3 regions of the Dorea sp. YH-dor226 genome follow, and region 1 is predicted to be linked to each of the others. Evidence: predicted binding sites of a transcription regulator. Region 1 holds the regulator's gene; each other region holds the start of a gene.
The links. The regulator HrcA, encoded in region 1, represses chaperone genes, less so after heat shock. The targets are predictions, from matches to a motif close to TGTTAGCACTCNNNNNNNNNGAGTGCTAACA.
Positions count from the first base shown of each region.

Region 2: the regulator HrcA is predicted to act here: its motif matches at 9,433-9,463, upstream of ABE547_RS02680 (Hsp20/alpha crystallin family protein).
Region 3: the regulator HrcA is predicted to act here: its motif matches at 3,917-3,947, upstream of ABE547_RS14065 (Hsp20/alpha crystallin family protein).

Region 1 covers NZ_JBDOHS010000005.1:147,670-158,177, reverse strand. The annotation lists gene ABE547_RS06440 (putative manganese-dependent inorganic diphosphatase) at 1-970, shown strand, start outside; gene ABE547_RS06435 (flavin reductase family protein) at 1,003-1,593, shown strand; gene ABE547_RS06430 (MATE family efflux transporter) at 1,607-2,968, opposite strand; gene ABE547_RS06425 (polysaccharide deacetylase family protein) at 3,258-3,896, shown strand; gene ABE547_RS06420 (tRNA threonylcarbamoyladenosine dehydratase) at 3,931-4,647, shown strand; gene ABE547_RS06415 (replication-associated recombination protein A) at 4,667-5,986, shown strand; gene ABE547_RS06410 (hypothetical protein) at 6,117-6,410, shown strand; gene hrcA (heat-inducible transcriptional repressor HrcA) at 7,113-8,156, shown strand; gene grpE (nucleotide exchange factor GrpE) at 8,173-8,874, shown strand; gene dnaK (molecular chaperone DnaK) at 8,937-10,508, shown strand, end outside.
Region 2 covers NZ_JBDOHS010000002.1:168,351-178,858, forward strand. The annotation lists gene ABE547_RS02650 (UDP-N-acetylmuramoyl-L-alanyl-D-glutamate--2,6-diaminopimelate ligase) at 1-1,310, opposite strand, end outside; gene pepT (peptidase T) at 1,467-2,684, shown strand; gene ABE547_RS02660 (YitT family protein) at 2,810-3,679, opposite strand; gene ABE547_RS02665 (DNA polymerase IV) at 3,810-5,018, opposite strand; gene clpB (ATP-dependent chaperone ClpB) at 5,009-7,603, opposite strand; gene ABE547_RS02675 (J domain-containing protein) at 7,715-8,734, opposite strand; gene ABE547_RS02680 (Hsp20/alpha crystallin family protein) at 8,850-9,299, opposite strand; gene ABE547_RS02685 (FprA family A-type flavoprotein) at 9,919-10,508, opposite strand, start outside.
Region 3 covers NZ_JBDOHS010000026.1:3,145-13,652, forward strand. The annotation lists gene ABE547_RS14040 (MATE family efflux transporter) at 1-638, opposite strand, end outside; gene ABE547_RS14045 (MarR family transcriptional regulator) at 631-1,080, opposite strand; partial or broken gene ABE547_RS14050 (TnpV protein) at 1,172-1,276, opposite strand; partial or broken gene ABE547_RS14055 (IS256 family transposase) at 1,290-2,195, shown strand; gene ABE547_RS14060 (DUF308 domain-containing protein) at 2,742-3,275, opposite strand; gene ABE547_RS14065 (Hsp20/alpha crystallin family protein) at 3,348-3,788, opposite strand; gene ABE547_RS14070 (MarR family winged helix-turn-helix transcriptional regulator) at 4,129-4,560, shown strand; gene ABE547_RS14075 (co-chaperone GroES) at 4,772-5,059, shown strand; gene groL (chaperonin GroEL) at 5,085-6,698, shown strand; gene ABE547_RS14085 (flavodoxin family protein) at 6,804-7,307, shown strand; gene ABE547_RS14090 (MarR family winged helix-turn-helix transcriptional regulator) at 7,359-7,886, shown strand; gene ABE547_RS14095 (citrate/2-methylcitrate synthase) at 7,858-9,201, shown strand; gene ABE547_RS14100 (DUF445 family protein) at 9,195-10,073, shown strand.

The sequences.
Region 1 (10,508 bases):
GAGCATTGTTATCATCAGCACGCCACATGATACATTTACGGTGGCACGTCTGATCAATCAGAGTGTTCCGGTCAAGCGGTTTATGACGAAAGCACCGCTAACGGCGTTTGATATGAGTGACTACGTCGAAGACATCAAAGAAGTTATGGCGAAGAAAAAATACCGTGATTTCCCGATCCTGGACAGGCATGGAAGGTTCAAGGGATTTATATCAAGAAGACGTTTTCTGAGCGTAAGTAAGAAGAAAGTGATCCTGGTGGATCATAATGAGAAGAGCCAGGCAGTAGACGGAATTGAAGAGGCAGAGATCGTGGAGATCATCGATCATCACAGACTGGGCAACATCGAGACTATAGGGCCGGTATTCTTCCGTAATCAGCCGGTGGGATGTACGGCTACGATCGTATATCAGATGTATCAGGAATATGGGGTAGAGATCACGCCGACTATCGCAGGCCTTCTGTGTTCTGCGATCATCTCGGATACCCTGCTGTTCCGTTCCCCGACGTGTACATCGGTGGACGAAGCAGCTGCCAATCAGCTTGCGGCCATCGCTGAGATCAATCTGGAGGAGATGGCACAGGCAATGTTCAAGGCTGGCAGCAGTCTCTCCGGAAAAACTGCAGAAGAGATCTGTTTCCAGGATTTCAAGCAGTTTAACGTGAATGATATAAAGTTCGGTGTCGGACAGATCAATTCCATGAGCAGGGAAGAACTTCAGGAAGTCAAAGAGGTTCTGGAGCCTTATCTTCCGGAAGTACTGAAAGAACAGCAGCTTCAGATGGTATACTTCATGCTGACGGATATTCTAGGAGAATCAACAGAGCTTCTCTGTTGTGGAAGTAATGCAAAGACATACATTGCAGACGCATTTGACTTAAAAGAGGATGCCGATCCGATGATTTTAAAGGGCGTGGTGTCCAGAAAGAAACAGCTGATTCCGACACTGGTCAGTGAGATTCAGCAGTAATAATAATAGAAGATATAAGGATGGAAAATGTTATGGCGAAGCAATTGTGGAAGCCTGGAAATATGTTGTATCCGCTGCCGGCGGTCATGGTCAGTACGGCGGATAAGAACGGTGCTGACAATATTATTACGGTAGCATGGACCGGAACCGTATGTACGAATCCGGCTATGCTATATATCTCTGTGCGTCCGGAACGGTATTCCTACCATATGTTAAGGGAAAGCGGAGAATTCGTTGTAAACCTGACGACGGAGAAGCTTCGGCGTGCGACCGACTGGTGCGGTGTGCGGTCTGGGCGGGATGTGGACAAATGGAAAGAGATGAAGCTGACCCGCGGAAAGGCCAATACGCTTCAATACGCTCCGATCATAGAAGAAAGCCCGGTCAATATTGAGTGTAAGGTGACAGAGGTCAAAGAACTGGGCTCCCATCATATGTTCCTGGCAGAAGTACAGGCAGTGCAGGTTGAAGAAGATTACATGGACGAAAATGGGAAGTTCAGCCTGAACGATACCGGACTGCTGGCTTACTCACATGGAGAATATCTGGCGCTCGGGAAGTCCCTGGGGACATTCGGATGGAGTGTGCGTAAGCCGAAGAAAGGAAAAAGGAAGAAATATTAAAAAAAGGTAAGGCCTACAGCGGCTTTACCTTTTTCTGATAGATGCGTCTTAATAATATCGTCGACAGTGTCAGGGATACGATCTCTGCGATCGGGATCGCCCACCATACAGCATGTAATCCGAACACTTTTGCAAATATGTATGCCACCGGCAGGATAACCATCAGTTGTCTTGCGGCAGAGACGATCAGGCTGTAGACTCCGTTGCCGAGGGCCTGGAAGATGGAACCGGCTACGATACAGTATCCTGCGAACAGGAAGCTTAAGCTGATGATCCTGAGTGCAGGCACACCGATCGCAAGCATGGTATCGGATGCATCAAAGAGATTCCGGAGCAGGAATTCCGGGAAGATCTGGAAGATGATCAGTCCGATCAGCATGATGGAGACGGCGATCAGAATACTGATCTTTGCAGTCTGCATGATTCTCTTTTTATTTCTTGCGCCGTAGTTGTAGGCAATGATCGGTATCATGCCGTTATTCAGACCGAATACCGGCATAAAGATGAAGCTCTGGAGCTTGAAGTATACACCGAACACGGCAGCTGCGGTGGAAGAGAACATCAGAAGGATCTTGTTCATTCCAAATGTCATGACAGAGCCGATGGACTGCATGATGATGGAAGGAACACCGACCTCATAGATGGTTTTGATGATTCGGGAATCCGGACGGAATCCTTTTAAGTTGATGTTGATCTCTTTGTTCTTTCTTATATTAAAGAAAAGGGACATGGTAACTGCGATCATCTGGCCGAAGATGGTTGCGATGGCGGCTCCTGCAACCTCTAGTCTTGGAAATCCGTACAGTCCGAAGATCAGAACAGGATCCAGTATGATGTTGATGATGGCGCCGGTTCCCTGTGTGATCATGCTGTAGATGGTCTTTCCGGTGGACTGAAGCAGTCGCTCAAGGGTGACCTGAAGAAAGATTCCGCAGGAAAAAAGGGTGATGATCTGCATATATTGTGTTCCGTATGTAACGATCGCTGTATTGTCTGTCTGCATGGCAAAGAAAAAGTGTGAGCCGACGGTGCCAAGCAGTGCACATATGATGCAGCTGATAATGGCAAGAAAGATGCCGTTTCGTGCAGCTTTGTTGGCGCCTTCAAAGTTCTTTTCTCCCAGATTACGGGACAGCAGCGCATTGATACCGACACCTGTTCCGGCAGCAACCGCAATCATCAGATTTTGAACCGGAAATGCCAGTGATACGGCGGTCAGAGCATCTTCGCTCAATTTTGCAACGAACATGCTGTCTACAATATTATAAAGAGCCTGTACCAGCATGGAGATCATCATGGGCAGTGACATGGAGATCAGAAGCTTTGGAACAGGCATCGTTCCCATTTTGTTTTCTTTGGTGTGTGTTTCGGTCATTATTGATCCCTCCTGAATCATTTATTCTGAACAACACGGGGTATTATATCATTATAGTATATATAATGCAATGCGTTCATACACATTTGAATGGCTTCATAATATATAAGGTAGCGGGAATTTCCGCCGGGAGATCCGGATATCATGGATCAGCAGTATGCAGGAGGGAAAAAAGGAGTTCATGAAGCGCAGAGTCGATGGTGGAATTGGGATATTATGTATGATCTGTATTGCAGGCGGCCTGTTCTGCCTGTTTCAGATATGGGAGATATTACAGAGCCCCGGGTATATGGGAGGGAGCGCAGATGGACATACACAGGAAGAGACAATCGGAGAGGCTGTTCAATATGTAGCTTCCTCCATGGTCCGAGAGGCACCGCAGATTGCAATTACATTTGATGACGGGCCAAGTGCGGAATGTACGGGAAGGCTTCTTGATGGACTGAAGGAAAGGGGAGTCAAAGCAACATTTTTCCTGATTGGGGAAAATGCGGAACGTTATCCGGATCTGGTGAAAAGAGAATATGAAGAAGGGCATCTGATCGGCAACCACACCTATCATCATGTGGAGATCACAAAAGTATCGGATGAAAAGGCAAGAGAGGAGATCGAACTGACAGATCAGGTCATCTGCTCCATTACAGGAGAGCATGTGGAATACATGCGGCCGCCATTTGGACTGTGGCAGAGGGATCTGGAACTGGAGATAGAGGTCATGCCGGTCATGTGGACGATTGATCCGTTGGACTGGACGACTGAGAACGTCGATGAAATTGTAAATAAGGTAGTGACGGAAGCGGAGGAAAATGATATTATCTTAATGCACGATTGTTACGGATCGAGTGTGGATGCGGCACTTCGCATCATAGATATATTACAGAAAAAGGGATATGAATTTGTAACGGTAGATCAATTGATATTAGATTAGCTGACAGTAGATGAAGTAGACGAAAGGTTAAGATATGGCAAATGAATTTTCAAGAACAGAGCTGTTGATCGGAGAGGAAGGTCTTCACAGGCTGAGAAAGAGTACGGTGATGGTACTGGGAGTCGGCGGCGTCGGCTCCCATTGTATTGAGGCGCTTGCGAGAAGCGGCGTAGGACGGTTGATTCTGGTGGATAACGATACGGTGTCGCTTACGAATATTAACCGGCAGTCTATCGCGTATCACAGTACGATCGGGCAGTATAAGACGCAGGTGATGAAAGAAAGAATCCGGGATATCTGTCCGCAGACGGAAGTAGTGACGCATGAGATGTTTGTGCTTCCTGAGAATATGGATGCGCTCTTTGAGGAGCGACCGGATTATATCGTGGATGCAATCGATACGGTGACGGCAAAGCTTGCACTGGTGGAACGGGCCAAAGCAGATGAGATCCCGATCATATCCTGTATGGGGACGGGGAATAAGCTGCATGCAGAGATGTTTGAAATCACAGACATCAGTAAGACTTCTGTATGTCCTCTGTGCAAGGTCATGCGAAAGGAATTGAAGGCAAAGGGAATCTTTCATCTGAAGGTATTATATTCGAAAGAAAAGCCGGTGGATATTTCCGGAAGGGACAGTGGAGAAGAAAAGGGACAAAGGCGTTCAATTCCGGGAAGTGTGTCTTTTGTTCCTCCGGTTGCAGGCCTTTTGATTGCAGGAGAGGTCATCCGGGACATCTGTGAGTGTTAGAAGGGACAGGGGGAAGAAGATGGATTTATTTGATTATATGAGAGAACAGAATATGGAAAAGGAAGCGCCTCTGGCATCCAGACTTCGTCCGACCACGCTGGATGAAGTGGTGGGGCAGCAGCATATTATTGGAAAAGACAAGCTTCTGTATCGCGCGATCAAGGCAGATAAGTTGAGTTCGGTCATTTTTTATGGTCCTCCGGGAACCGGAAAGACAACACTCGCAAAGGTGATCGCGCATACTACCAGCGCAGAATTTACCCAGATCAATGCAACTGTGGCCGGGAAAAAGGATATGGAGGAAGTGGTCAGTAAAGCCAAGGAACTGCAGGGGATGTATCATAAGAAGACGATCCTGTTTGTGGATGAGATTCACAGATTCAATAAAAGTCAGCAGGATTATCTTCTGCCTTTTGTAGAGGACGGGACGATCATTCTGATTGGTGCGACTACGGAGAATCCTTACTTTGAGGTGAACAGTGCGCTGATCTCACGTTCCAGTATCTTTGAACTGCATCCGCTGGATAAAGAGGATATTAAGACGCTTTTACACCGTGCGGTGTATGATGTGGAAAAGGGAATGGGAAGCTATCAGGCAGTGATCGAGGATGATGCGATGGAGTTTCTGGCAGACATCTCGGGTGGGGATGCGAGAAATGCATTGAATGCGGTAGAGCTTGGAATCCTTACGACGCCGAGGAGCGAAGACGGAAAGATTCATCTGACGCTTGAGGTGGCCGGTGAATGCATTCAGAAGCGTGTGGTCCGCTATGATAAGACAGGAGACAATCATTACGATACGATATCCGCATTTATCAAGAGCATGCGGGGCTCTGACCCGGATGCAGCGGTATATTATCTTGCAAAGATGCTGTATGCAGGGGAAGATATCAAGTTTATTGCAAGGAGGATCATGATCTGTGCTTCGGAAGATGTGGGAAATGCAGATCCGATGGCACTTACGGTAGCGGTATCTGCGGCACAGGCGGTTGAACGGATCGGTATGCCGGAAGCACAGATCATTCTGTCACAGGCTGTACTGTACGTAGCGACAGCTCCGAAGAGCAACTCTGCTACAAATGCAATCTTTGACGCGATGGAAAGTGTGAAGCAGAAGAGAACCACGGTTCCGTCACATCTCCAGGATGCACATTATAAAGGATCTAAGAATCTGGGACACGGAGTCGGTTACAGGTATGCGCATGATTATCCGGATCATTATGTGAAGCAGCAGTATCTTCCTGACGAGATACAGGGTGAAACCTTTTATAAGCCGAGTGAGAACGGGCATGAGAAGGAGATCCGGGAGTGGATGGAATACCTGAAGAGACAGTCATAGATTTCAAGTGAGAAAAGACAGAACGGTTCTTGTGTTTTCCTATTATAAAGCGTATAATCGTTACAGAGCAATCAAGGGGAATGCGGAACTGATTAAATGTGAAGCAGGAACAATTTAAGGAGGAAACAAAATGAAGATTTATGACACAGTAAAAAAAGAAGAAGTAGAAGTAGCAGGAACAGATGGTCTGATTCAGATCATGAAGAATGGTCGTCAGGTGGATCTGTATCTGAAGGAAAAGAAAACCGATGAAGACGGATATCTTACATGGGATGTAGAGCACTGGTCAACCGTAGATAACAAGAGATTCATCCGCTGCTATTCATTAGAGGGAAGAGTACTGAGCGAATCTACTGGACATAATATCTATGATCTCAGAAACGATTTTAAACCGGAAGAGGCTGAAAAGATCGAACTCAGCTAAGAGAAGCAAGCTATGCATAAGGGATTGTCGCAGGACAATCTCTTATTTTTTTGTGCACCTGTCGGCGAACGTTTCTGATACATTTGTTTTCATTATATGTACTTGTCATGGGAGTTCATGATGGCAATGGCAGAGAGATATACCTATACCATCATAGTGGTATACCTATACCATCATAGATGTGATATTCGACGTCCTGATGGTATGTTTTTGCGTCCTTTTCAATCAAGAAATTGATATTGGATATTTTGATGGTAATTTTTTAAAGCTTTTTCATGCATATACTAGAAATTAGATTTCTTGATGGATTTTCCCAGAATTATTTGCATGTACAGATATGAAATTAGATTTCTTGATGGATTTTCCCAGAATTATTTACATGTACAGATTTGAAATGAGATTTCTTGATGGATTTCCCTAAAATTATTAGCATGTAGAGATTGGTTATATGCATGTATAGATTGATTTTGGAAATTTGAGATGGTATTTGAAATCGACTAGAAATGGGATGGAAAGGAGTATAGCCTGTATCACTGACAATTCCTTATTTTCTGCTCCCATTTTAGGTATAAAATTGTTTTGTAAAAAAAGTATAAACAGTGTTGACAAACGTAAAATGGAGTGCTATCTTAATATTCGAAAGATGTTAGCACTCAAAATTACAGAGTGCTAACAGAGGAAAACCGAAAGGAGGAGGAACAGATGATATTGACAGATGGGCTCAGCGACCGGAAGCTGAAGATTCTTCATGCGATCATTCAGAATTATCTGGAGACAGGAGAACCGGTTGGATCGAGAACGATTTCCAAATATACGGATCTGAATCTCAGTTCTGCTACCATTCGTAATGAGATGGCGGATCTGGAAGAGATGGGATATATCATCCAGCCTCATACGTCAGCAGGACGTATCCCTTCGGACAAAGGCTACAGACTCTATGTAGATATGCTGATGGAAGAAAAAGAGCATGAGTTGAATGAGATGCAGGAGCAGATGCTGGAAAAGGCAGACAAGATGGAACAGCTTCTGAAGCAGGCGGCAAAGGTGCTTGCCAACAGCACCAATTATGCAACGATGGTTTCCACACCAAGAAACAGTGCCAACCGGATCAAGTTCATTCAGCTGTCCATGGTCGATGATGAGCAGATCATCGCAGTTATTGTTCTTGGCGGTAACGTGATCAAGAATAAGATCATCGATATCGAGGAACCAATCAGCAACGAGAATCTGTTAAAACTGAATATGCTTTTGAACACAACATTAAATGGCATGTCCATCGAAGAGATCAATCTGGGACTGATTGCAAGGCTGAAGGAACAGGCCGGTATACACAGTCAGGTGATCGGCAATGTACTGGATGCAGTTGCAGATGCAATTCAGATTGATGAAGAGATGCAGATCTATACCAGCGGAGCAACGAACATCTTCAAATATCCGGAACTGAGTGACAAGCAGAGCGCACAGGAGATCATCAGTGCATTTGAGGAAAAGCAGCAGCTGACTGAGCTGGTGACCCGGACATTGTCGCAGGATGAGAATACCGGAATTCAGGTATACATCGGAGATGAGACGCCGGTACAGAATATGAAAGACTGCAGCGTAGTTACCGCGACCTATGAATTGGGAGACGGAATGAAGGGAACGATAGGTATTATCGGACCGAAGCGAATGGATTATGAGCATGTGTTAAAGTCTATGAAGCGTCTGCAAAATGAACTGGATCAGATGTTTCATAAGAATGAATAGAAAGGTGGAATAACCCTTGGAAAATAATCAGGAAAAAAGCCAGGAAGAGATGGTAAAGGAAGCTGTGGAGGAAGCAAAGAAAGCAGCAGGCCAGCAGGAAGAAGCGAAAGAGGAAGCAGAGACGGAAGAGAATGAAGTCGAAGCGGAAGCTGACAGCGAAGAAGAGGCGGCAGGCGAGGAAGAGACCACAGAAGAAGAAGCAGAAGACAAAGAAGAAGATTCTGAAGAAGCAACAGAAACCGGGAAATCCGGCAAAAAGCTGTTTGGTAAAAAGAAAAAAGATAAAAAGGACGAGAAGATAGAAGAGCTGACAGACAGGCTTGCTCGTTCGATGGCAGAGTTTGATAACTTCCGCAAACGTACGGAGAAGGAAAAGTCTCAGATGTACGAAGTAGGTGCGAAAGATATCATAGAAAAGATTCTTCCGGTGATTGACAATTTCGAAAGAGGATTGGGAGCAGTCAAAGAAGAAGAAAAAGAAGATCCATTTGTCCAGGGAATGGAAAAGATCTACAAACAACTGATTACCACTCTGGAAGGAATCGAGGTGAAACCTATCGAAGCGGTAGGACAGCCGTTTGACCCGAATTTCCATAATGCGGTCATGCATGTGGAGGATGAGAACCTGGGCGAGAACATCGTCGCTGAAGAGTTCCAGAAGGGATATATGTACCGTGACTCTGTAGTGAGACACAGTATGGTAAAAGTAGCAAATTAACAAAAGCAGCTTGGTAAGAATAAGCAGATGGCAAAATAAATGAAATCAGGAGGATATTTATCATGGGAAAAATTATTGGTATTGACTTAGGAACGACAAACAGTTGTGTAGCAGTTATGGAAGGTGGACAGCCGACCGTGATTGCCAATACAGAAGGCGCAAGAACAACTCCATCCGTTGTAGCATTTACAAAGACAGGAGAACGTCTCGTAGGTGAACCTGCAAAACGTCAGGCAGTTACAAATGCAGAGAGAACAATCTCTTCTATCAAGAGAGAGATGGGTTCTGATTACAGAGTAACAATTGATGACAAGAAATATTCTCCACAGGAGATTTCTGCAATGATCCTTCAGAAACTGAAAGCAGATGCAGAAGGATATCTGGGAGAAAAAGTAACAGAGGCTGTTATCACAGTTCCGGCTTACTTTAACGATGCTCAGCGTCAGGCAACAAAGGATGCAGGTAAGATTGCAGGTCTTGATGTAAAACGTATCATCAACGAGCCTACAGCTGCAGCTCTTGCTTATGGTCTTGACAATGAGAAAGAGCAGAAGATCATGGTATATGACTTAGGTGGAGGTACATTTGACGTATCTGTCATTGAGATCGGTGACGGTGTTATCGAAGTATTGTCTACCGCAGGTAACAACAGACTTGGTGGAGATGATTTTGACCAGAAGATTACAGACTACATGATCGCTGAATTCAAGAAACAGGAAGGTGTAGACTTATCTACAGATAAGATGGCACTTCAGAGATTAAAAGAAGCAGCAGAGAAGGCTAAGAAAGAGCTGTCTTCTGCAACAACAACCAACATCAACCTGCCGTTCATCACAGCTACAGCAGAAGGTCCGAAGCACTTTGATATGAACCTCACAAGAGCAAAATTCGATGAACTGACACATGATCTTGTAATGAAGACATCTGAGCCGGTGCAGAGAGCACTGTCTGATGCAGGTATCTCAGCTTCCGAACTTGGCCAGGTACTTCTGGTTGGTGGTTCCACACGTATTCCGGCTGTACAGGAAGAAGTAAAACGTCTGACTGGTAAAGAGCCAAGCAAATCTCTGAACCCGGATGAGTGTGTTGCACTTGGTGCATCCGTTCAGGGTGGTAAGCTTGCCGGCGATACAGGCGCAGGCGATATCCTTCTTCTGGATGTTACTCCGCTGTCACTGTCTATCGAGACAATGGGTGGTGTTGCAACAAGACTGATCGAGAGAAATACAACAATCCCGACAAAGAAGAGCCAGATCTTCTCTACAGCAGCTGACAATCAGACAGCCGTAGATATCAATGTTGTACAGGGTGAGAGACAGTTCGCAAGAGATAACAAGTCTCTGGGACAGTTCCGACTGGACGGAATCGCACCGGCTCCACGTGGAATCCCACAGATCGAAGTTACATTTGATATCGATGCAAATGGTATCGTAAATGTATCTGCAAAAGATCTCGGAACCGGAAAAGAGCAGCATATCACGATCACTGCAGGATCCAACATGTCTGATGAAGAGATCGATAAGGCTGTAAAAGAGGCTGCAGCATTTGAGGCTCAGGATAAGAAACGTAAAGAAGGAATCGATGCAAAGAACGAAGCAGATGCTATGGTATTCCAGACAGAAAAGGCTCTGCAG
Region 2 (10,508 bases), on a different contig from region 1:
TCTTTTCTGTCACAGATCGCAATATAGGATCCATCCGTCTTTTCCATTCCGATAATAATATCATCTATGATTGCCTGCGGCTCTTCAAATCTCGGATTATCCGATGTGATGATCGTAAAGTCAGACAGACGTCCGGCAACTTCTCCCATCTCATAACGTCGTGTCTTCGAGCGGTTACCTCCGCACCCGAATACGGTGACGATTCTCTCCGGATGGTAATCTCTGAGTGTCAGAAGAAGGCTCTCCAGAGCCATTGCATTGTGTGCATAATCGATCATCAGCGTAAAATCATCAGACACCTTGATCATCTCGATCCTGCCTTTTACTTTTGCCACCTTCAGTGCCTGCTGAATATGATCCTCCGGCACTGCAAAATGTCTGCAGACTGCAATTGCGGTCAGAGAATTATACACGCTGAAATCTCCGGGTATGTCAATCTCTACATCAAAATCCATAAGTCCATTTACATGATACTTTACTCCCAGATACCCCGGTCTTGAAATGTGTTCTACATTTGTCGCACGAAGATCTGCCTTTTCAGAGAATCCAAAGGTCTCCACCTGACAGGTGGCTCCCCGGAACACATCTTCATACCACGGATCATCCACATTGGCAATTCCGATCCTGCATTGTCTGAACAGAAGTCCTTTACAACGCTTATAATCCTCAAAATCTTTATGTTCATTCGGTCCGATATGATCTTCTCCAAGGTTCGTAAAGATTCCGATCTCAAACGGGATTCCGGCTGTTCTGTGCAGCATCAGTCCCTGCGAGGACACTTCCATTACAACGCTGTCACATCCGGCATCTACCATCTGTGCAAAATACTTCTGGATCGTATAGGACTCCGGAGTTGTATTATTGGCCGGAATCGTTTTATCTCCGATGATGGCTTCGATCGTACCGATCAGTCCTACTTTATGTCCGACTCCTTCAAGAATGGACTTTACCATATAAGTTGTCGTCGTCTTTCCCTTGGTTCCCGTAATTCCGATGACTTTCAGCTTCTCTGCCGGATATCCGAAGTATGCACACGACATCAGTGCAAGCGCATAACGGGTATCTTCCACACGGATCACCGTAAGATCTTCCGGTGCCTCCACATCCTTTTCCACGATCACTGCCGCTGCTCCTTTGTCCGCGACCTCCTGCACATAAGCATGTCCGTCAGACACTGCTCCGCTGATACACACAAACACACTTCCGTCTGTCACTTTCCGTGAGTCATTGATCAGCTCCGTGATCTCAATATCATCCTTTCCCTGTATTACTTCATATTGTAAACGTTCTAACAACTGAGTTAACTTCATCGCATCATGCCTCCTTCGTTATCGAATCATTTGCTTCGCTGTAACACTTCGCAATATTCTTTTTACAGTATATCATCATTTCTTTGTGCAGCAAAGAAAAAATTGTGCTATAGTATTATGAGAAAAACAATTATACATGAAAAGGGGAATGTTACTATGAAAGCTTATGAAAGATTACTAAAATATGTAGTCATCCGTACACCAAGTGATGAAAACAGTGATACGGTACCTTCATCCCAATGCCAGTTTGATCTGGCAAAAGTCCTGGAAGCAGAGATGAAAGAACTGGGACTTACAGACGTCTTCCTGGACGACCAGTGTTATCTGTATGGAAAACTTCCTGCAACCGAAGGCTATGAAGACAAACCGGTCATCGGATTTATTGCTCATATGGATACCGTATCCGACTTCTGTGATCACGACATCAAACCAGTCATCACAGAAAACTATGACGGAGAAGAACTGGCTCTTGGGGACAGCGGAATCAGCTTAAGCCCGGAGACCTTTGCTCACCTGAAGGATCTGAAAGGACAGACACTCATTACTTCTGACGGAACCACCGTGCTTGGAGCCGATGACAAGGCCGGTATTGCCGAGATTCTTACAATGATCGAGCGTTTGCAGAACGAAAATATCCCACACGGTCCACTGCGTGTTGCATTTACTCCGGATGAAGAGATCGGTACCGGCGCATCTCACTTTGATGTAGAGCGTTTCAACGCTGACTATGCATACACACTGGACGGAAGTACAGAGGGCGAGATTCAGTACGAGAACTTCAATGCCTGCAAGGCAGATTTCCACATCAAGGGATTCAATGTTCATCCTGGTACTTCCAAGGATACCATGATCAATGCAAGCCTTGTTGCCATGGAGATCAACTCTATGCTTCCGGGTATGGAAACACCACGCGGAACCGAGGATTACGAAGGTTTCTATCATCTGACAAGTATGAACGGTGAAGTTGGAGAAGCAACTCTGAATTATATTGTAAGAGATCATGACAAGAACTTCTTTGAAGCGAGAAAGCGCACACTCAGACTGATCGAGAAAGACATGAATGAGAAATGGGGCGAAGGCACCGTAACTCTCACCATTACGGATCAGTATAAGAACATGGCAGAGATTATCGCAGACTGCATGCATCTGGTTGACAATGCAAAAACTGCCTGCGAAAAAGCCGATGTTGCACCGCTGGTAATCCCAATCCGTGGCGGCACAGACGGATGCCAGTTAAGCTTCAAGGGTCTTCCTTGTCCGAATCTCGGAACCGGCGGACACGCTTACCATGGCCCATATGAGCACATTACCGTTGAAGGCATGGATAAGAGTGTAGACGTTATTACAGAACTCGTAAAATTATACGCTGAATAAAATCATTTCTATTACATAACAAAGGGACTGCTGCAACATATAGAATACTCCCTATGAGCTTTCTACATCTGCGACAGTCCCTCATTACGTATACATTTTCCAAAATCACACAGACCGATCAGTGATCAGATCTCCGAGATTTCTTCTTTGAACCCTTCTCCCACTACTTCATTGGATTCCATAATGATTGTAAATGCTTTCGGATCTATTTCATGTACCATTTTTTTGATGGTATACATCTGCTTGTTATTGCAGGCGCACATCACTACATCCTTTGGCTGTTTCGAGTAGCTTCCCACTCCCTTCAGGATAGTAGAACCTCTTCCGGAATATTCATCAATCCGCTTTGCGACTTCCTCTCCATGCTCCGTCACGATCAGTGTCATCTTTCCTTCATCAATTCCGTACATGATCCGGTCCATAACGATCGCCATCAGATAGGTTACGATAATACCGTATATCAGTCCATCTACATCTTTAAATACCAATATGGTTCCCAGGATAATCGTACACATATCCAGTCCAAATGTAATAATTCCCAGTGTAATATGTGGCTTCACTTTTTTGATTGCAACACTGATAAAGTCCTGACCGCCGGTGGAGGAGCCCCTCATAAAGATGATGGCGTAGCCTGCGCCCGCCAGTATCCCCATACAGAGTGCAGCCAGAAACCGGCTTCCCTCATAGACCGGAAACAGAGGCGCTACATAATCCATAAAGAAAGATGATATGATCATCGATTTTACAGACTTCAGGAAAAACTGTTTCCCCAGGAATTTATAGCAGAAGATCGACACCGGAACATTCAACAGAATTGTTCCCGCACCGACCGGAAGTCCAAACAAGTGATACAAAATTATCGCGATCCCCGAAAAACCTGCAACCGGAAAGTTCGCATGCAATGCAAAATTATATACACCTACCGCAATCAGGATACTTGCCCCAATATCTACAAGTATGTCAATCATTACCTCTTTCCAATTCATTGTCTTCATACCAATTCCACTCCTTTACCCGACTGATTATCAAATCTCTTTTTTCCCCAATGCACAAAAAAACAGCCGCAAACTATATATAATATAATCCGCAACTGCTCTTATGTGATTAAGTATAGCTACAATTAATTTACTTGTCAAGGGGTGATTTTCCAGGGCCCTTCGTCACAATGTCTGTGCCGTATTTTCCCCGGATCTTTTCCAGTGCCGCATTCAACTGCCGCTTTTTCTTTCGTTTTTCTTCCGGCTCAAATTCCATGTCAAACAGACTCAGCTGTTCCGGTTCTCCTTCTTCTGAAAGTTTGGAACTGCGGATCCCCAAAAGTCGGATCGGTTCCCGATTCCACAACTCCCGGAAAAGTACCACTGATATTTCATAGATATCTGCATCCTGATTGGTTGGACGTTCAATCTGTTTTTGATGCGAAACACTGTCAAATGTATGATACTTGATCTCAACGCTTAACATTCCCGCCTTCTGCCCTGCTTTTCTCAGTCTGCCTCCCACACTGGCTGCCAGTTCTTTCAATACGGCTTTTGCTTCCTCTTCCGTAACCACATCTTTTGGCAGTGTCGTAGAATTACCGATTCCTTTTGCCTCCGCCTTTTCCGTCTCTACCATCGAATGATCGATCCCATTGGCGAATTCCCACAGTTTTCTGCCATGGCTCTTCAGATGCAGTTCCAGTATCACAGGATCCGTATGGGCCAGATCCCCGATTGTAAGAATCTCCAGCTTCTGCAGCGTCTCTACACTGGAGCGGCCTGCCATATAGAGCTCCCCAATCGGAAGCGGCCACATCTTTTCCGGAATTTCTTCCGGAAATAATGTATGTACTTTATTCGGCTTTTCAAAATCAGATGCCATCTTCGCCAGAAGCTTATTACAGGATATACCGATATTTACCGTAAATCCAAATCTCCGATACACTTCATTCTTGATCTCCAGTGCGCCTTCCACAGGCGAATGAAACCGTCCAGCAATCCCGGTAAAATCCATATAGCACTCATCCACGCTTACCTGTTCGATCCGGTCTGTATAGCTTCGAAGGAAATCCATCAGCTTCTCACTGTATTGATGGTACAGCTTATGATCCGGCGGCTCCATCCGAAGATTCGGACACTTACGAAAAGCATTCACAACAGGTTCCCCCGTGTGAATGCCGTATTTTTTCGCCGGAATGGACTTCGCCAGCACCACACCATGGCGGGACTTCTGGTCCCCGCCGATAATCGCAGGTATGGTACGGATGTCCACTTCGGCTCCGTGTTTCAATTGTTCTACTGCCGTCCAGCTAAGATAAGCGGAATTAACATCGATATGAAATATTATTGACACACGCTCTGACTCCTTGCTACAAGCTTTCCGTCTTCCACGTCTATTACGATCATATCTTCTGCTCCTACATCTCCCTGAAGCATCAGCTTTGCGGCCAGTGTCTCTACATGCTTCTGCAGGTAACGTTTCAGAGGCCTTGCTCCGTAGGTCGGATCATAACCGCCTTCCACCACATAATTCTTTGCGGCGTCTGTCAGGAATACCGAGATCTCCTTATCGGCAAGACGTTTATTGACATCTGCTATTAATAAGTCAATAATGTCATAAATATTGTCTTTCGTCAATGGTTTGAACATAATCGTCTCATCCAGACGGTTCAGGAATTCCGGTCGGAAGTGTGCCCGAAGATCTTCCATGACCGCCTTCTGACTTGCTTCACTGATATTGCCGCAGTCATCAATTCCATCAAGCAGATAAGAAGAGCCGATATTGGAAGTCATGATCAGGATCGTATTCTTAAAATCTACCGTCCGGCCCTGCGAATCGGTGATTCGCCCGTCATCCAGTACCTGAAGCAATACGTTGAATACATCCGGATGTGCTTTTTCAATCTCATCAAATAATACAACAGAATACGGTTTTCTTCTGACTGCTTCCGTCAGCTGTCCACCTTCATCATATCCGACATATCCCGGAGGCGCTCCGATCAGCCGGGACACGGAATACTTCTCCATGTACTCACTCATATCGATACGCACCATATTGTTTTCATCGTCAAAAAGGCTTGCTGCCAGTGCTTTTGCAAGCTCTGTCTTACCCACACCGGTTGGTCCGAGGAAGAGGAAGGAACCGATCGGCTTTGTCGGATCTTTGATACCGGCTTTGGATCGAATGATCGCTTCCGTTACCAGCTCGACACCTTCATCCTGCCCAATGACCCGCTTATGAAGCTCTTCTGCCAGATGAAGTGTCTTGCTCCGCTCGCTTTCATTCAGCTTTGCAACCGGAATTCCCGTCCAGCGGGATACGATCCGCCCGATCTCATCATCCGTTACACTTTCATGTACCAGTGACAGATCTTCATCCTTTACCTTATCCTCTTCTGCCTCCAGCTGTTTCTGCAGTTGCGGAAGTCTTCCGTACTGCAGCTCTGCCGCCTTTTCCAGATCATAGGAATGCTGTGCTTTTTCAATCTCTTTGTTCACCTGTTCTATCTCTTCACGCAGCTTCTGAACACGTTCAATTCCGACTTTTTCATTGTCCCACTGTGCTTTCTTTCCGGCAAATTCTTCTCGGAGTTCTGCCAGCTCCTGCTGCAGATGTTCCAGCCTTTCTTTGCTCAGACGGTCGTCCTCCTTCTTCAGTGCCGCCTCTTCAATCTCAAGCTGCATGATCTTGCGCTGCAGCTCATCCATCTCTGCCGGCATGGAATCAAGCTCCGTCTTAACCAGTGCACATGCCTCATCTACCAGGTCGATCGCTTTATCCGGAAGGAAACGGTCTGAGATATATCGATCTGACAATGTCGCGGCTGCTACCAGTGCCCCATCGGTAATCTTCACCCCATGGAACACCTCATACCGCTCTTTCAGACCACGCAGAATAGAAATGGAATCTTCCACCGTCGGCTCATCTACCTGAACCGGCTGGAACCGACGCTCCAGTGCTGCATCTTTTTCAATATATTTTCGGTATTCGTCCAGTGTAGTCGCCCCGATACAGTGAAGCTCTCCTCTTGCCAGCATTGGCTTGAGCATATTTCCTGCATCCATGGCACCGTCCGTCTTTCCCGCACCAACAATCGTATGCAGTTCATCAATAAACAGGATAATTCTTCCAGCGCTGTTTTTCACTTCTTCCAGAACTGCTTTCAGACGCTCTTCAAATTCACCCCTATACTTCGCACCTGCTACCAGGGCGCCCATATCCAGGGAAAAGATCGTCTTTTCCTTCAGTCCTTCCGGCACATCTCCGCGCACGATACGCTGAGCCAGACCTTCCACAACCGCGGTTTTTCCGACGCCGGGCTCTCCGATCAGAACCGGATTATTCTTTGTCTTACGGGAAAGTATCCGTATGATATTACGAATCTCTGAATCACGGCCGATCACCGGATCCAGCTTCTGGTCTCTGGCACGTTCTACCAGATCAATTCCGTATTTATTCAGGGTATCATAGGTCGCTTCCGGATTATCACTGGTGACCCGCTGATTGCCACGAACCGTGGATAATGCCTGCAGGAATCCCTCGCGGCTGATTCCCATTTCCCGGAATATCGTTTTCATCTCTCTGCTCGCGTATTTCAAGATGGAGAGGAAGAGATGTTCTACCGAAACATATTCATCCCCCATCTGTTTTGCCTCATCTTCCGCATGTACCAGAGCATTATTCAGATCCTGACCAACATACTGCTGACCTCCCTGGACCTTCGGGCGCTTCCGAATCGCTTCCTCCACACGATTGATCACGATATTCTTGTCGAGTCCCATTTTTTCCATCAGTTTCGCGATCAGACTGTCATCCTGAGTCAGCAACGCATAAAGCAGGTGCTCCTGTGCAATCTCCTGGTTGCCATAGTCCATTGCAATGCGCTCACAGTCCTGAACAGCCTGTAATGATTTTTGCGTAAATTTATTTATATTCATATAGACAACCTCCTTTGATATCATTGTGTTCTATTTACGATATAACAATACATCGTTTTGTTAGCACTGTCAAGTGGTGAGTGCTAATTTTCTGAAAATGAATAAGAAAAATTATGCTACCCCCTTTGCAGAACCGCCACATTCTTTTTCAAACTCCCGAAGCTTTCTCTTCGCCTCTTCACTCAGGTTCTTCGGCACCTGTATCTGCACCGTTACATACTGATCTCCCCGTTCATTCGGATTCTTCATGGACACAATTCCTTTCCCCTTCAATCGTATCCTTGTTCCCGACTGTGTTCCCGGCTGTATCTTGCACATCACATTTCCGTACAACGTCGGCACAAGTGTCTCACCGCCAAGCACTGCCATGGAAAACGGTATATTTATCGTTGTATAGACATCCTGCCCCTTTCGTTCATATCCCGGCCGGCTTCCTACCGTTACCTTAAGCAGCAGATCTCCCGGTTTTCCGCCGCCGGTTCCCGGCATTCCTTTTCCGCGCAGTCGAATACTCTTTCCGGTATCAATCCCTGCAGGAATATGCACTTTTAATGCTTTTCCTGTTCCGGTCCGGAAGTTTTCTCCTGACAGGTTCACTACCTTTTCGCAGCCGAACACCGCTTCATCAAAGCTTACTGATATCTCCGCCTTCAGATCCGATCCGTTCTGTCTGAATCCCTGTCTATAGAATCCGCCGTTTCCATAATCATTGTTTCCAAATCCGCCTCCCGAAAAATCTTTTCCAAAGAAATTTTTCAGGATGTCATCCATATCTCCGCCTTCAAAGTGATATTCATGATACATTCCGTCCGGCCCGGTATATCGATATGCACCTGACCTTCCATTTTCTCCATATCCGTACGCTCCCGCGTCTCCGTAGGTTCCCGCACCTCCGGCACCGGCATCAAACGCCGCATGGCCATACCTGTCATACAGCTTTCTCTTTTCCGGGTCTGTCAGTATCGTATATGCCTCGGTTGCTTCTTTGAATTTTTCAGCAGCCTGCTCATTGTCAGTATTGGTATCCGGATGATACTTTTTTGCAATCTTTCGGTAAGCTTTTTTAACTGCAGCCTCATCCGCATCTCTGCTTACACCTAAAACTTCATAATAGTCTCGTTTCCGTGCCATTCCTTTCCCTCCTTTCTTTTCCTGTTCCCGTTATTCTCATTTTATTCTATATTGACCGGAAGTGGAAAACACCCCGCAAGAACGCGCCTGCGGGGTACTTCTTTTCTCCGGAATCTTATCCCTCAATAGAGATATATTTATTTTCTTCCACTTTTTTCTTTTCATCTTTCGGCAATTTAAATGAAAGAATACCATTCTCATACTTTGCACGAATATCTTTTTCTGTAAGATTCTCTCCTACATAAAAGCTTCGGCTTACATTTCCGGCGTAGCGTTCACGCCTTACATATCTTCCTTCCTGATTCTTCTCATCTTTATCCAACCCTTTCGCCGCACTGACTGTCAGATATCCGTCTTTCAGCTGTATGGTAATCTCATCTTTCTTAAATCCAGGCAGATCCATATCAACCTCATACTCATCGTCAGTTTCCTTCACATCCGTCTTCATGAGATTTTTTGCACGCTTGCCATATAAAGCTCTGTCCGCGTCCCGAAATACCGGAAATGCAAAATCATCCATAAATTCATCAAACAAATTTTCTCCAAAAATACTAGGCATCATCATAAGTCATATCTCCCTTCAATGATAAATTAAATAATTATTAGCACTATCGGAGAATCCGAGGTGTTGTGTACATGAACAAAAGGATTACAAATCTATTTCTCCTCATTTGTTCTAGTTGTACTATAACACTTATTATTAGCACTGTCAAGCACAGAGTGCTAATATTTTTTATTTTTTACAATCTTTATAATCTTTTTCAGATGACTTCAATATCCAAAAATCTCTATCGAGTCATCTCGGATGCCTTTCTCAATTGACCGCATATGCAAAAATCCTCTTCCAGATCATCTTAAATACCATTTTGGGTTGACCGCATTTACAAAATTCTTCTTTCAAGTCATTTTCAAAATCTGATGCGACATAACTTTTATAATTATACTCTAAGATCCAGACCAGTTGGCTTTATGTCCCAAAAGGAAACTCAACCGGAAGATAAGAAGATAATAAAAAAAGAAATCCGTCACATAACACGGAGTGATGACGTTACGGCGAACGGCATACAAATGTTATGTAGGCAGATTTCTTTTATAGTTGAGACCGGGCACTTTGCGCCTTCGTGCGACAGTCTCGTTTTATTCTCTTATCTCTTCTGACAGGATCTATGATATCTGTCAGCGTCTTAAGCCTTATAATCACGGCAGAGTTCTTCTGCCAGTGCAGTCACCTGTGCTCTGCTCTCATCATTCAGTGCGGACAGGATACGTACAGTTGTCTCTGCAACAGTCAGTTTTTTGCTTCCTTCCAGCATACCACCCATGACTTTTGCAGCGGTCGGTGCCCAGGAACCATTTTCCATAAAAGCAACCATACGGTTCTGATAATTTCTCTCCGTCAGATGATTGATAAATTCTCTCATGAACGGGAAGATATCTGCATTATAGGTTGTCGTAGCAAGTACCAGCTTATTATAACGAAATGCGTCTTCCACGGCTTCTGCCATATCTGTACGAGCCAGATCATGAACTGCAACCTTCGGACATCCTTTTGCAAGAAGTTCCTGCTCCAGAAGTTCCACTGCTTTTTTGGTATTTCCATATACGGACGTATATGCGATCACAACACCTTCAGATTCCGGTTCATAAGAAGACCATGTCTGATAGAGACCAAGATAATATTCAAGATTCTCTGTCAATACCGGTCCGTGAAGCGGACAGATCGTCTGAATCTCCAGCGCGGAAGCTTTCTGAAGAAGCTTCTGTGCCTGCATTC
Region 3 (10,508 bases), on a different contig from region 1:
AGATAACGGAGTGCGAGTATGAAGGAAAAAATTTGCCCAATAACTGTTGCCCAAGCTGCGCCGGCAATTCCCCAATCGCAAACAAAGATAAAAATGGGGTCAAGAATGGTATTGATAATAGCTCCCACAACCATGCAGACCATTGAATACTTTGGTTTTCCATCTGCTCGAATCAAATTGCTCATACCATTCGTTACAATGAGAAACGGCATTCCAATCAATGTTATGCTGGCATACTGCTTTGCATATGGAAATACATCTGTCGTTGCCCCAAATGCCTTTAGGAGCAAAGACAGAAAAGTTTCTCCAACCAGCAAATAAATAATTCCGAAAATTCCCATCAGAACAATACCATTTCCCGCTGCTTTGGCGGCAGCTTTCGGCTCTTTGCGTCCAAGACAGAGGGAAACACGGGAAGCACTGCCAATTCCGACCAGTAGTGCAATGGCAAGGCAGATGGTAGAAAACGGGTAGGCAACATTGGTTGCTGCATTTCCCAAATAACCGACCCCTTGACCAATAAAAATCTGATCCACAATATTGTAGATTGAGCCGATAAGAGATGCCACAATACTGGGAACAGCAAAATTTTTCAACAGCTTTGAAATTTTTTCATAGCCCAGAGGATTTTCAGTCATTGAACTCCTCCCCCTTTCTCTCTATATGGAGTTCCGATGTGATATTTCTGCCCGCCTGTATTAAGAAATCCATAAAAAGGTTCTGCTCGGATTCGCTCATACCCTGCAATAAAAGAGCTTCTGTCTTTTCGCATATCATCTGTATCTCGTCAATAATAGACAATGCTCTTTCTGTAGGATACAATTTACATGTCCGCTTATCCTTATCATTGGGAGAACGTGTAATCATTCCCTGCTTTTCCAATGTCGCAACCGTCCGTACAATATTGCTTGGATGAACATAGAACATATTCAACAAAGAATCTTGTAGAATACCGGGCGAACGACAGATTTTGATTAAGAACATATATTGACTGTTGTTGATTCCATAGGGGACAAGTTGCTTGTCCAAATAGATTTTGTAAAATCGGTCTGTTACGGAAAGCCATTTTAATAGTTTCATAGATATATTCCTCCTAACCACCAGTATCATAACGCAATATGCGTGCGCACGCAACTACTTTTAACATTATATCTGCCGCTTTGTCCTCATAAACACAAATCAATTCTACATCTATAATCTCTACTGCTCTGCTACGAATATTATTCATTTTCCCGACCCATTCAAGCCGATTTTCTGCCTTTAGCTGTTCTGTTACTGTAACTCAGGACATGGAAGAAAAAATACTTTCCATGTATGCCAAAGGAATGACCACCGGAGACATTGAATCTCACATGCGTGAAATGTATGATATTGATATTTCTGACAGCACAATCAGCAGAATCACAGACAAAATCCTGCCGATTGTAAAGGAATGGCAGGAACGCCCTCTGGATGAAGTGTATGCCGTTGTATTTATGGATGCCATCCACTATCATGTCCGCAGCGAAGGACGTATTGTAAAACGCGCAGTCTACATAGCCCTTGGTATCGACATGAATGGAAAAAAGGACGTCCTTGGCATGTATGTTGGAGAAAACGAAAGCGCCAAGTTCTGGCTCTCCATCATGAATGGACTAAAGAACCGCGGAGTTGAAGATATCCTGATAGCATGTGTGGATGGACTAAACGGATTTCCACAGGCAATTGAAGCTGTTTATCCAAAAACAGAAATCCAGCAGTGCATTATTCATCAAATCCGTAATTCAACGAAGTTTGTTTCCTACAAAGACATCAAAAAGCTGATGGCTGATCTGAAGCTTGTATATGCGGCTCCAACGGAAGAAACAGCTTTAAATGAGTTAGAATTGTTCAAAGATAAATGGGATTCCAAGTACCCGAAAATCTATAAATCCTGGCATGATAACTGGGCGACCCTGTCCACATATTTTAAATATCCGGAGGCAGTAAGACGTCTAATTTACACCACAAATGCCATTGAAGGATTCAATCGTCAGCTCCGGAAAGTGACCAAAAGCAAGACCGTTTTTCCGTCAGATGACAGCCTTTTGAAAATGCTGTATCTGGCAACCCTGGATATCACGAAAAAATGGACCGGGCACAGGCAGGACTGGGGGCAAATCCACTCCCAGCTTGAAATCTATTTTGAAGAGCGTCTGATTGGACGCAACCTGTAAAACCAGCTTGTTTTGGGCAGGTTTTATTGACATGCCCAAAAACTCCTGTATAATGCAGATATGGGCAGAATCCGGAAAATCGGCTCTGCCCATTTGTAACTATTCACAAATCTTATATCAGTTTTAAACGTTTACACAAAACTTGAAACGGTCTCGATATGGATATGAAAAAGTATTTCAAAGAAATCGCAATCTTAATTGCACAAAAGTTGGAAGTTTTCTTAAAGAGCTTCGAAAAGAAAAGAATATTACACAGGAACAGTTGGCAGAAAGCATGTGATTGATGGCGCGTTTTGGTTTGAGTAGGAAAAACATGGGAAGTTAGCAATAAAACATTACGCGAGTAAACTCGCATAAGATGATTTCCACTTCCCAGACATCTGATTTCCAGATTTCCGGAAGTGCGATTTCATCGCACAAGAATATTCAAATTGTTTTTGGAATTAGGCATTCGTTAAAAAAGGCTGCACACAATTTTGTATGCAGCCGAATCTATATGAAGAGGTGCCTTTTTTCCTCCTTGGCAATGTTATTTTTTGTTATATTTTATATCCAGAAGCGATTGGAAAAGCATCCACGCATGACAGATACAATACCCTGTAGGATCAGGAAAAATCCGATTACCCAGGCCATAGCTGCAATACTTGCAAATGGATGTGTGAATGACAGAAAACCAATCACAGTCAGAAGGATTCCAAGTACTGTAAACCAGCCCCAGCCCTTTACTCCCAGTTTTTGAAGGTCAAAGGAATTAACCAGTTTGGTGATACCTGAAAAAATCAGCCACATTCCTAAAATAAAGGAAATAGTCATTGCTGTAAACCATCCATTTCCCAAAATGAATAAAGACATCAGTACGGTTAGAATGCCGTCAGCAAGAAACCAGCCAGATCCTGCCATATAATCATGACCGGCTGCAAATATCACAATATCTATAATGCCGGAAAACATCATGGCAACTCCAAAGATAATGGGAAGACCATAAAGAATTTTTCCGGGATTCCTCAAACATCCGATCCCGGTTATAATCAGAAAGATTCCGGCTAAAATCCATAATACTCTTGATGTCGTTTTACTCATATCAAAAACCTCTTTTCCGATTGCATTTGGCTTTTAAAACAGGCAGGGGTTTTATTCCCTGCCCGTTTGAGATTAACCTTCGATGGAAATATAATGTGAGTTGTTTTCTACTGCCTTCTGCTCTTTTGGAACAGTAAAGGAAAGAATACCATTTTCAAATTTCGGATGGATGTCTTCTCTCTGAACATTATTTCCTACATAAAAGCTTCTGCTTACATTTCCGGTATAACGCTCGCGGCGGATATATTTTCCTTCCTTATCTTTTTCATCTTTATCCAGACCTTTTGCTGCACTTACAGTTACATAACCGTTTTCAAGCTGGATCTGAATCTCGTCTTTCTTAAATCCAGGAAGATCAATTGCCACTTCGTAAGCGTTGTCTTTTTCCTTCACATCAGTCTTCATGATATGGGGAGCATGTTTTCCATACAATTTTTTATCGATGTCCGGAAAAGCAAAATCATCCATAAAATCATCAAATAAATTTTCTCCAAAAATACTAGGCATTAACATAAGTCATATCTCCTTTCATGACATAAACTAAAGTTTGCACTATCGGAGAAACCCGAAGTGTTGATTTATGAATATCAGGAAGAAAAATCATATTCTCTTTCTTTGTTCTATGCGTAATATAACATATGAATTAGCACTCGTCAATAGAGAGTGCTAATAATTGTGTGAAGATTTTGTGAACTTTGCGAAATAAAATAATTACTGATATTAGATTCAGCGGAATAGATTCCAGATGTTAATCATTAATTAAGAGGAAACAAAAAAGTCGTTTAAAATTAAATGGTGACGAATTATTAAACTTGTGATAGAATGAAAAAAACATTGAAAGAAGCTGAACTAAATGGATACACAAATTGATATCATATTGCAGGGAGGACAGTTTAAAAAGCTGTTAGAGGAACAGAGCGTTGAATTACGAGAAAAATATGATATGAAAAGAGCAGAACTGGAGATATTATATTTCCTGTCAAAATGCGGAACACATAATACCTCTACGGATATCCACCATCAGTTGATGATGAACCGTGGACATATTTCGCAGGCAGTTGACAGTCTCTGCAGGAGAAATTATCTTATTGCGATACCGGATAAGAATGATAGAAGATATATTCATTATGAAATATCTGATTATGCGAAGGATCTGGTAACAGAAATGACGAAGAGAAGGGAAGCAATGAACGGGATGATTTTAAAAGGTGTGTCGGAAGAAGAATTGAAGGTTTTTCGGGAAGTATCGGAAAAAATCAGGAAAAATATAAATGAATTAATTTAGATGATCAAAAGATGCAAAGTAATGGTTAAGGTGCTTCGCATCTTTTTTAAATTATTTTGGAAACCTATTGACAAGAGAAATACAGATGATATAATACTTTAAAAATAAATAATTTAAAAATAAAACATGTTTCGCGAGAAACATATTTTTTGCGAAACACGATGGCACTCAACAAGCAAGAGTGCTAACAAAAGAAAGGCAGGTTATTCATATGAAATTAAAACCATTGGGTGACAAAGTAGTTCTTCAGTATCAGGATGTTGAAGAAAAGACAGAATCAGGAATCATTCTGCCAGACAGCGCAAAAGAAAAATCGCAGGAAGCTGTAGTAATCGCAGTTGGTCCGGGAAAATGTAAAGACGGACAGAAAGTTCCCATGCAGGTAAAAGAAGGAGATAAAGTCATTCTTTCCGAATATGGCGGAACAGAAGTAAAAATTGGCGACGAAGAATATAAAATTGTAAGTCAGGACGATATTCTGGCAATTGTAGAGAAATAGAAAGTGTTGAAAGAAGGAAATTATCATGGCAAAAGAGATTAGTTTTGATATTGATGTTCGAAAAAAGATGGAGGCCGGTGTAGACAGACTGGCAGATACAGTAAAGGTAACATTGGGGCCAAAAGGAAGAAATGTTGTACTGGATAAATCTTACGGTGCACCATTAATTACAAACGATGGTGTGACCATTGCAAAAGAGATCGAACTGGAAGATCGTTTTGAAAATATGGGCGCACAGCTTGTAAAAGAGGTGGCTACCAAGACAAACGACATTGCAGGAGATGGAACAACAACAGCTACAGTTCTGGCACAGGCACTTGTAAAAGAAGGAATGAAAAATATCGCAGCAGGGGCAAATGCCATTGTTTTAAGAAAAGGAATGAAGAAGGCAGCAGATGTGGCTGTACAGGCAATTGAAGAAATGAGCCATCCTGTTACTGGGAAGGATCATATTGCAAAAGTAGCTGCAATCTCTTCCGGTAATGAAGAAGTCGGTGAGATGATTGCCGATGCAATGGAAAAAGTCGGAGAGAACGGCGTTATTACGATTGAAGAATCAAAGACCATGAAGACGGAGATCGACGTAGTCGAAGGTATGCAGTTCGATAATGGATATCTTTCCGGATACATGTGTGATGATAAAGAAAAAATGATCGCCAACATGGAGGATCCTTATATCCTCATGACTGATAAGAAGATTTCAAATATCCAGGACATCCTTCCCATTTTGGAAAATGTGATGAGAGAGAGGAAAGAACTCCTCATCATTGCAGAAGATGTGGAGGGAGAGGCACTTACCACATTGATTGTCAACAGACTGAGAGGTACCCTGAAGGTCGTTGCTGTAAAGGCACCGGGATATGGTGACAGCAGAAAGGCAATGCTTGAAGATATCGCAACACTTACCGGCGGTCAGGTGATCATGGAAGATCTTGGCCTTGAACTTAAAGATACCACGATGGATATGCTTGGCCGTGCAAAATCTGTAAAGGTTACAAAGGAAAATACCACGATCGTAGACGGTGCCGGGAACAAGGAAGACATTGATGCACGCATCGCCAGCCTGAAGAGACAGATGGCTGAAACAACATCCGATTTTGATAAAGATAAACTCATGGACCGTATCGCGAAGATGGGCGGAGGCGTTGCAGTGATCCGTGTCGGCGCGGCAACAGAAACAGAAATGAAAGAAGCTAAATACCGCATGGAAGATGCCATGAACGCAACAAAAGCAGCCGTATCGGAAGGCATTATCTGCGGTGGCGGATCTGCATATATCCATGCACAGAAAAAGGTAGAGGAACTGTTAGCAGCCCTGGAGGGTGATGAGAAGACCGGAGCCAGAATCGTAGCAAAGGCACTGGAAGCACCACTGTATACGATTGTGGAAAATGCAGGTCTGGAAGGCCCGGTTATCGTAGACAAGGTAAAGAAGAGTGAGCCTGGCATGGGATTTGATGCAGCCTCAGAAACCTTTGTGGATATGATGAAACAGGGTATTATTGATCCGGTGAAGGTAACAAAGAATGCATTAATGAATGCGGTAAGTGTGGCAGCTACACTTCTTACTACAGAAGCTGCGGTAGCGGACATTAAGGAAAATACACCTGCGCCGCAGCCACAGCCGGAAATGTATTAAAGAGAACAGGTAAAATCAAATCATTGGCGAGCAACAAAATGGGGAGATGGCTGGTACATCTCCTCTTTTTGTTCGCTTCTGTTTTTATGTGAAATGAGGTCCATTATGAAATATGCAGTTATATATCAGTCAAAAAGTGGCAATACACGTTTAATAGCAGAAAAGATCTATGGTGCTTTAAATACAGAGGATAAAACAATTGTAGATATTGATACAGAGCAGGATATACCTGCGGCGGATGTCTATCTGATCGGGTTTGGAATTCATGGTTATTCCTGCAGCATGGATATCTCAGATGTATTTGAGCAGATTACAGGCGGAAAATATGCAGTGTTCGTTACCTGCGGTTATGTGCCGACAGAACAATATAAAGAAAAGCTTGAAAAAAATCTTGAAGTCTGGTACCCGGATGAGGGAGAGTATCTGGGAATGTTTCTCTGTCAGGGGAATGTGGAGTCAGATAGAAGGAAAATTATGATCAGCCAGATGCCAAGTAAAGAAAAAGAGATGCAGCAGATGTTTCGACTGGGAAATACCCATCCGGATGAAGAAGATCTGGAAAATGCGGTTGATTTTGCCATTAAAATTCAGGCAGAAATTGGGGATTAAATAAGAAAATAACATGTATTGATGTAAATAAAAAGAGAGGAGCGGTTGAAGATGCCAGAGCAGAGAGAAATATTGAATGCAAATGAAATCAGAAAGTTTACAAATGAATTAACCTATCGTCGGTATCTGATGAACAAAGGAAAAATACAGGAACTGTTTCGTAAAATGACTCTTCAGGAGTATATTGCTTTGTATACTATAGAATCTGAGAGAGAAAATTCTCCGAATAATAATGGGAGAACGTATTTAAAGGATTTATCAGAAAAGATGCAGCTGACAATACGGCAGACATCAAAAATGGTAGAAAAGCTGAAAGATCGTGGACTGGTACTGTGGTCTTATGAAGGAAGCGGAAGTGAAGGAACATATGTGACTGTTACAGAAACGGGACAGAAACTGTTTAAGGGTCAGGAAATGATTCTGAGAGAATGTTATGGAAAAGTGATCAACAAATTCGGAAAAGATAATTTGATCATGTTATTAAAAATGATGAAACAACTGGATAACCTGATGTGCAGCGAAATAAAAGGGATGGGAGAGGTCGATTCGTATGGGAGAGCTGATGAAGCGGATGAATGATTATGCTGTGCAGAATGAAGCTATCTGCCGGAAAAATGATCATATTGATCCTAGATTGTATGAAGAGTTTGGTGTTAACCGGGGGCTGCGGGATGAAAATGGAAAAGGTGTGCTTACCGGTTTGACTAAGATTTCCCGTATTGTATCATCATGTGTGAAAGATGGAGAAAAAGTACCTTGTGACGGGGAATTGTGGTATCGTGGATATAAGGTAGAAAAATTGATTGGCAATCTTGGAGAAGAACAGCTTGGTTTTGAAAAGATCGCTTATCTTCTGTTGATGGGGGAATTGCCTTCAGAAGATGAAGAAAAAAAGTTCCGGGAAGTGATTGGCACATGCAGAACGCTTCCAACGAACTTTACCAGAGATGTTATTATGAAGGCACCATCTGAGGATATTATGAATTCAATGACAAGAAGTATTCTGACACTGGCTGCTTATGATAAAAAGGCAAAAGACATCAGCGTCAGTAATTCGTTGCGGCAGTGCATCCAACTGATTAGTGAATTTCCACTCCTTGCTGTATATGCATATCATGCCTATAATCATTACGAAAAAAACCAGAGTATGTATATCCATAATCCGGATCCGAAACTGTCTACAGCTGAGAATCTTCTAATGATGCTCAGGCATGATCAGAAATACACACCGGTTGAAGCGAAAGTTCTGGATACTTCATTGATTCTTCATATGGAACATGGCGGCGGAAATAATTCTACTTTTACAACCAGAGTGGTGACCTCTTCCGGTTCAGATACATATTCAACAATTGCTGCCGCTATGTCATCTTTGAAGGGACCGAAGCATGGCGGCGCAAACATAAAAGTTGTGGAGATGATGGATAATATACGGGAAAATGTAAAGGATTTTTCTGATAAAGAAGAAATATCAGCATATCTTATGAAGATAATTGACAAACAGGTATTTGACAAAAAAGGGTTGATTTACGGAATGGGACATGCGGTGTATACATTGTCGGATCCAAGAGAAAGAGTATTTAAAAAATATGTGGAAGCGCTGGCAAGAGAGAAAGGCCGGGAGAGCGATCTCCAGCTCTATGAGAATGTTGAAGTGATTGCACCTAAACTGATTGCAGAAAACAGAAATACTATAAAACGAGTGAGCCCGAATGTGGACTTTTACAGCGGATTTGTATATGACATGCTAGGCATTCCACGTGAATTATATACTGCGATTTTTGCAGTAGCGAGGGTAGTCGGGTGGAGTGCGCATCGTATGGAAGAACTGATCTGCACAGATAAGATTATCCGTCCGGCTTATATGAGTGTTATGGAGGAAAAAGAAAAATGTTAGAAAAACTGGCAGGACCCATTATAGGGGCATTGATTGGATACTGTACTAATTATATCGCTGTCAAAATGCTGTTTTATCCTAAACAGGAAGTCAGAATCTTTGGACGAAAACTTCCTTTTACTCCGGGGGCAATTCCTAAAGGAAAGCCAAGGCTTGCCAGAGCAATCGGAATTATTGTGGCGGACGATCTTCTAACGGAAGATGATATTAAACAGAAAATGATTTCTTTGGAAACAGAAAATGCTGTTGTGGATCAGATTGTTCAGGGATTATCTGTTGATCTTCATACCTGTGTTTCAAAAGTATGTTCGTCCGAGTTGAATTATGAAGAGATAAAAAACAGATTGATTTCTGAACTGTCCAGCCAGATCCTTGATTCTGTTCAACATATGAATCTGGATAATCTTATTGTTCAGGAAGCCGGAAAAGCTGTTAAAGCCAAAACAAAGGGCTCCATGTTGGAAATGTTTCTGAATGATGAAATGCTTAATTCCCTGATACAGCCTGTTGGAGGAGAAATAGTAAAGTATATTAATGAAAAAGGACCAGATTTTATAAAGGAAGAACTGGAAACTAAAATTGATACGTTAGGAGAACAATCTGTCATAGATCTCTGTAACCATATGAATATTTCGGAAGGAGCCGTTCGAAAAATAGTAGCAGATTTTTATCACAAAGCAATTGATTCTGTCATCGGAAAGCTGATCGGTAATTTGAATATTGCAGAAATTATCGAAGATAAAATCAATGCTATGAATGTAGATAGTCTGGAGAAACTGGTGCTGACTGTGATGAAAAAAGAATTGGATACAATTGTAAATCTTGGGGCTTTAGTAGGTGCAGTTTTAGGAGTTTTAAATATTATTATATAATTTCTTATGTAAAGAAGATAATGATTGTAAACTAAGTTTTCATGGATGAATGAAAAGATATATATGATATAGCACAAATAGGACAATAGGACAACAGGAATTTACTGTGTAGTTGTGATTGTATTGATGAACACTGTTTGTAAGAGATAACCTCCAGTTTATCTGTTTCTTAAAATGACAATATCATGGAATAAATACAACATAATGAGAACATGTTACCTTCGTATGATTCGATTCATACGGAGGTTTTCTTTTGCCCATTTTTCTCATCTTGACTTTTTTTAACTAAAACATGTTGTATAAGCCCCTCTGAAACTTTGGATATATAGAGGGACATTTATATCCGCGAGCAACGAGCCAAGCGGACATGCTTGCATGTCCATTTGGCGACTGCCGCGAGAGCCAAATGCCCCGTCACTTGCGGGAGTATTTGGA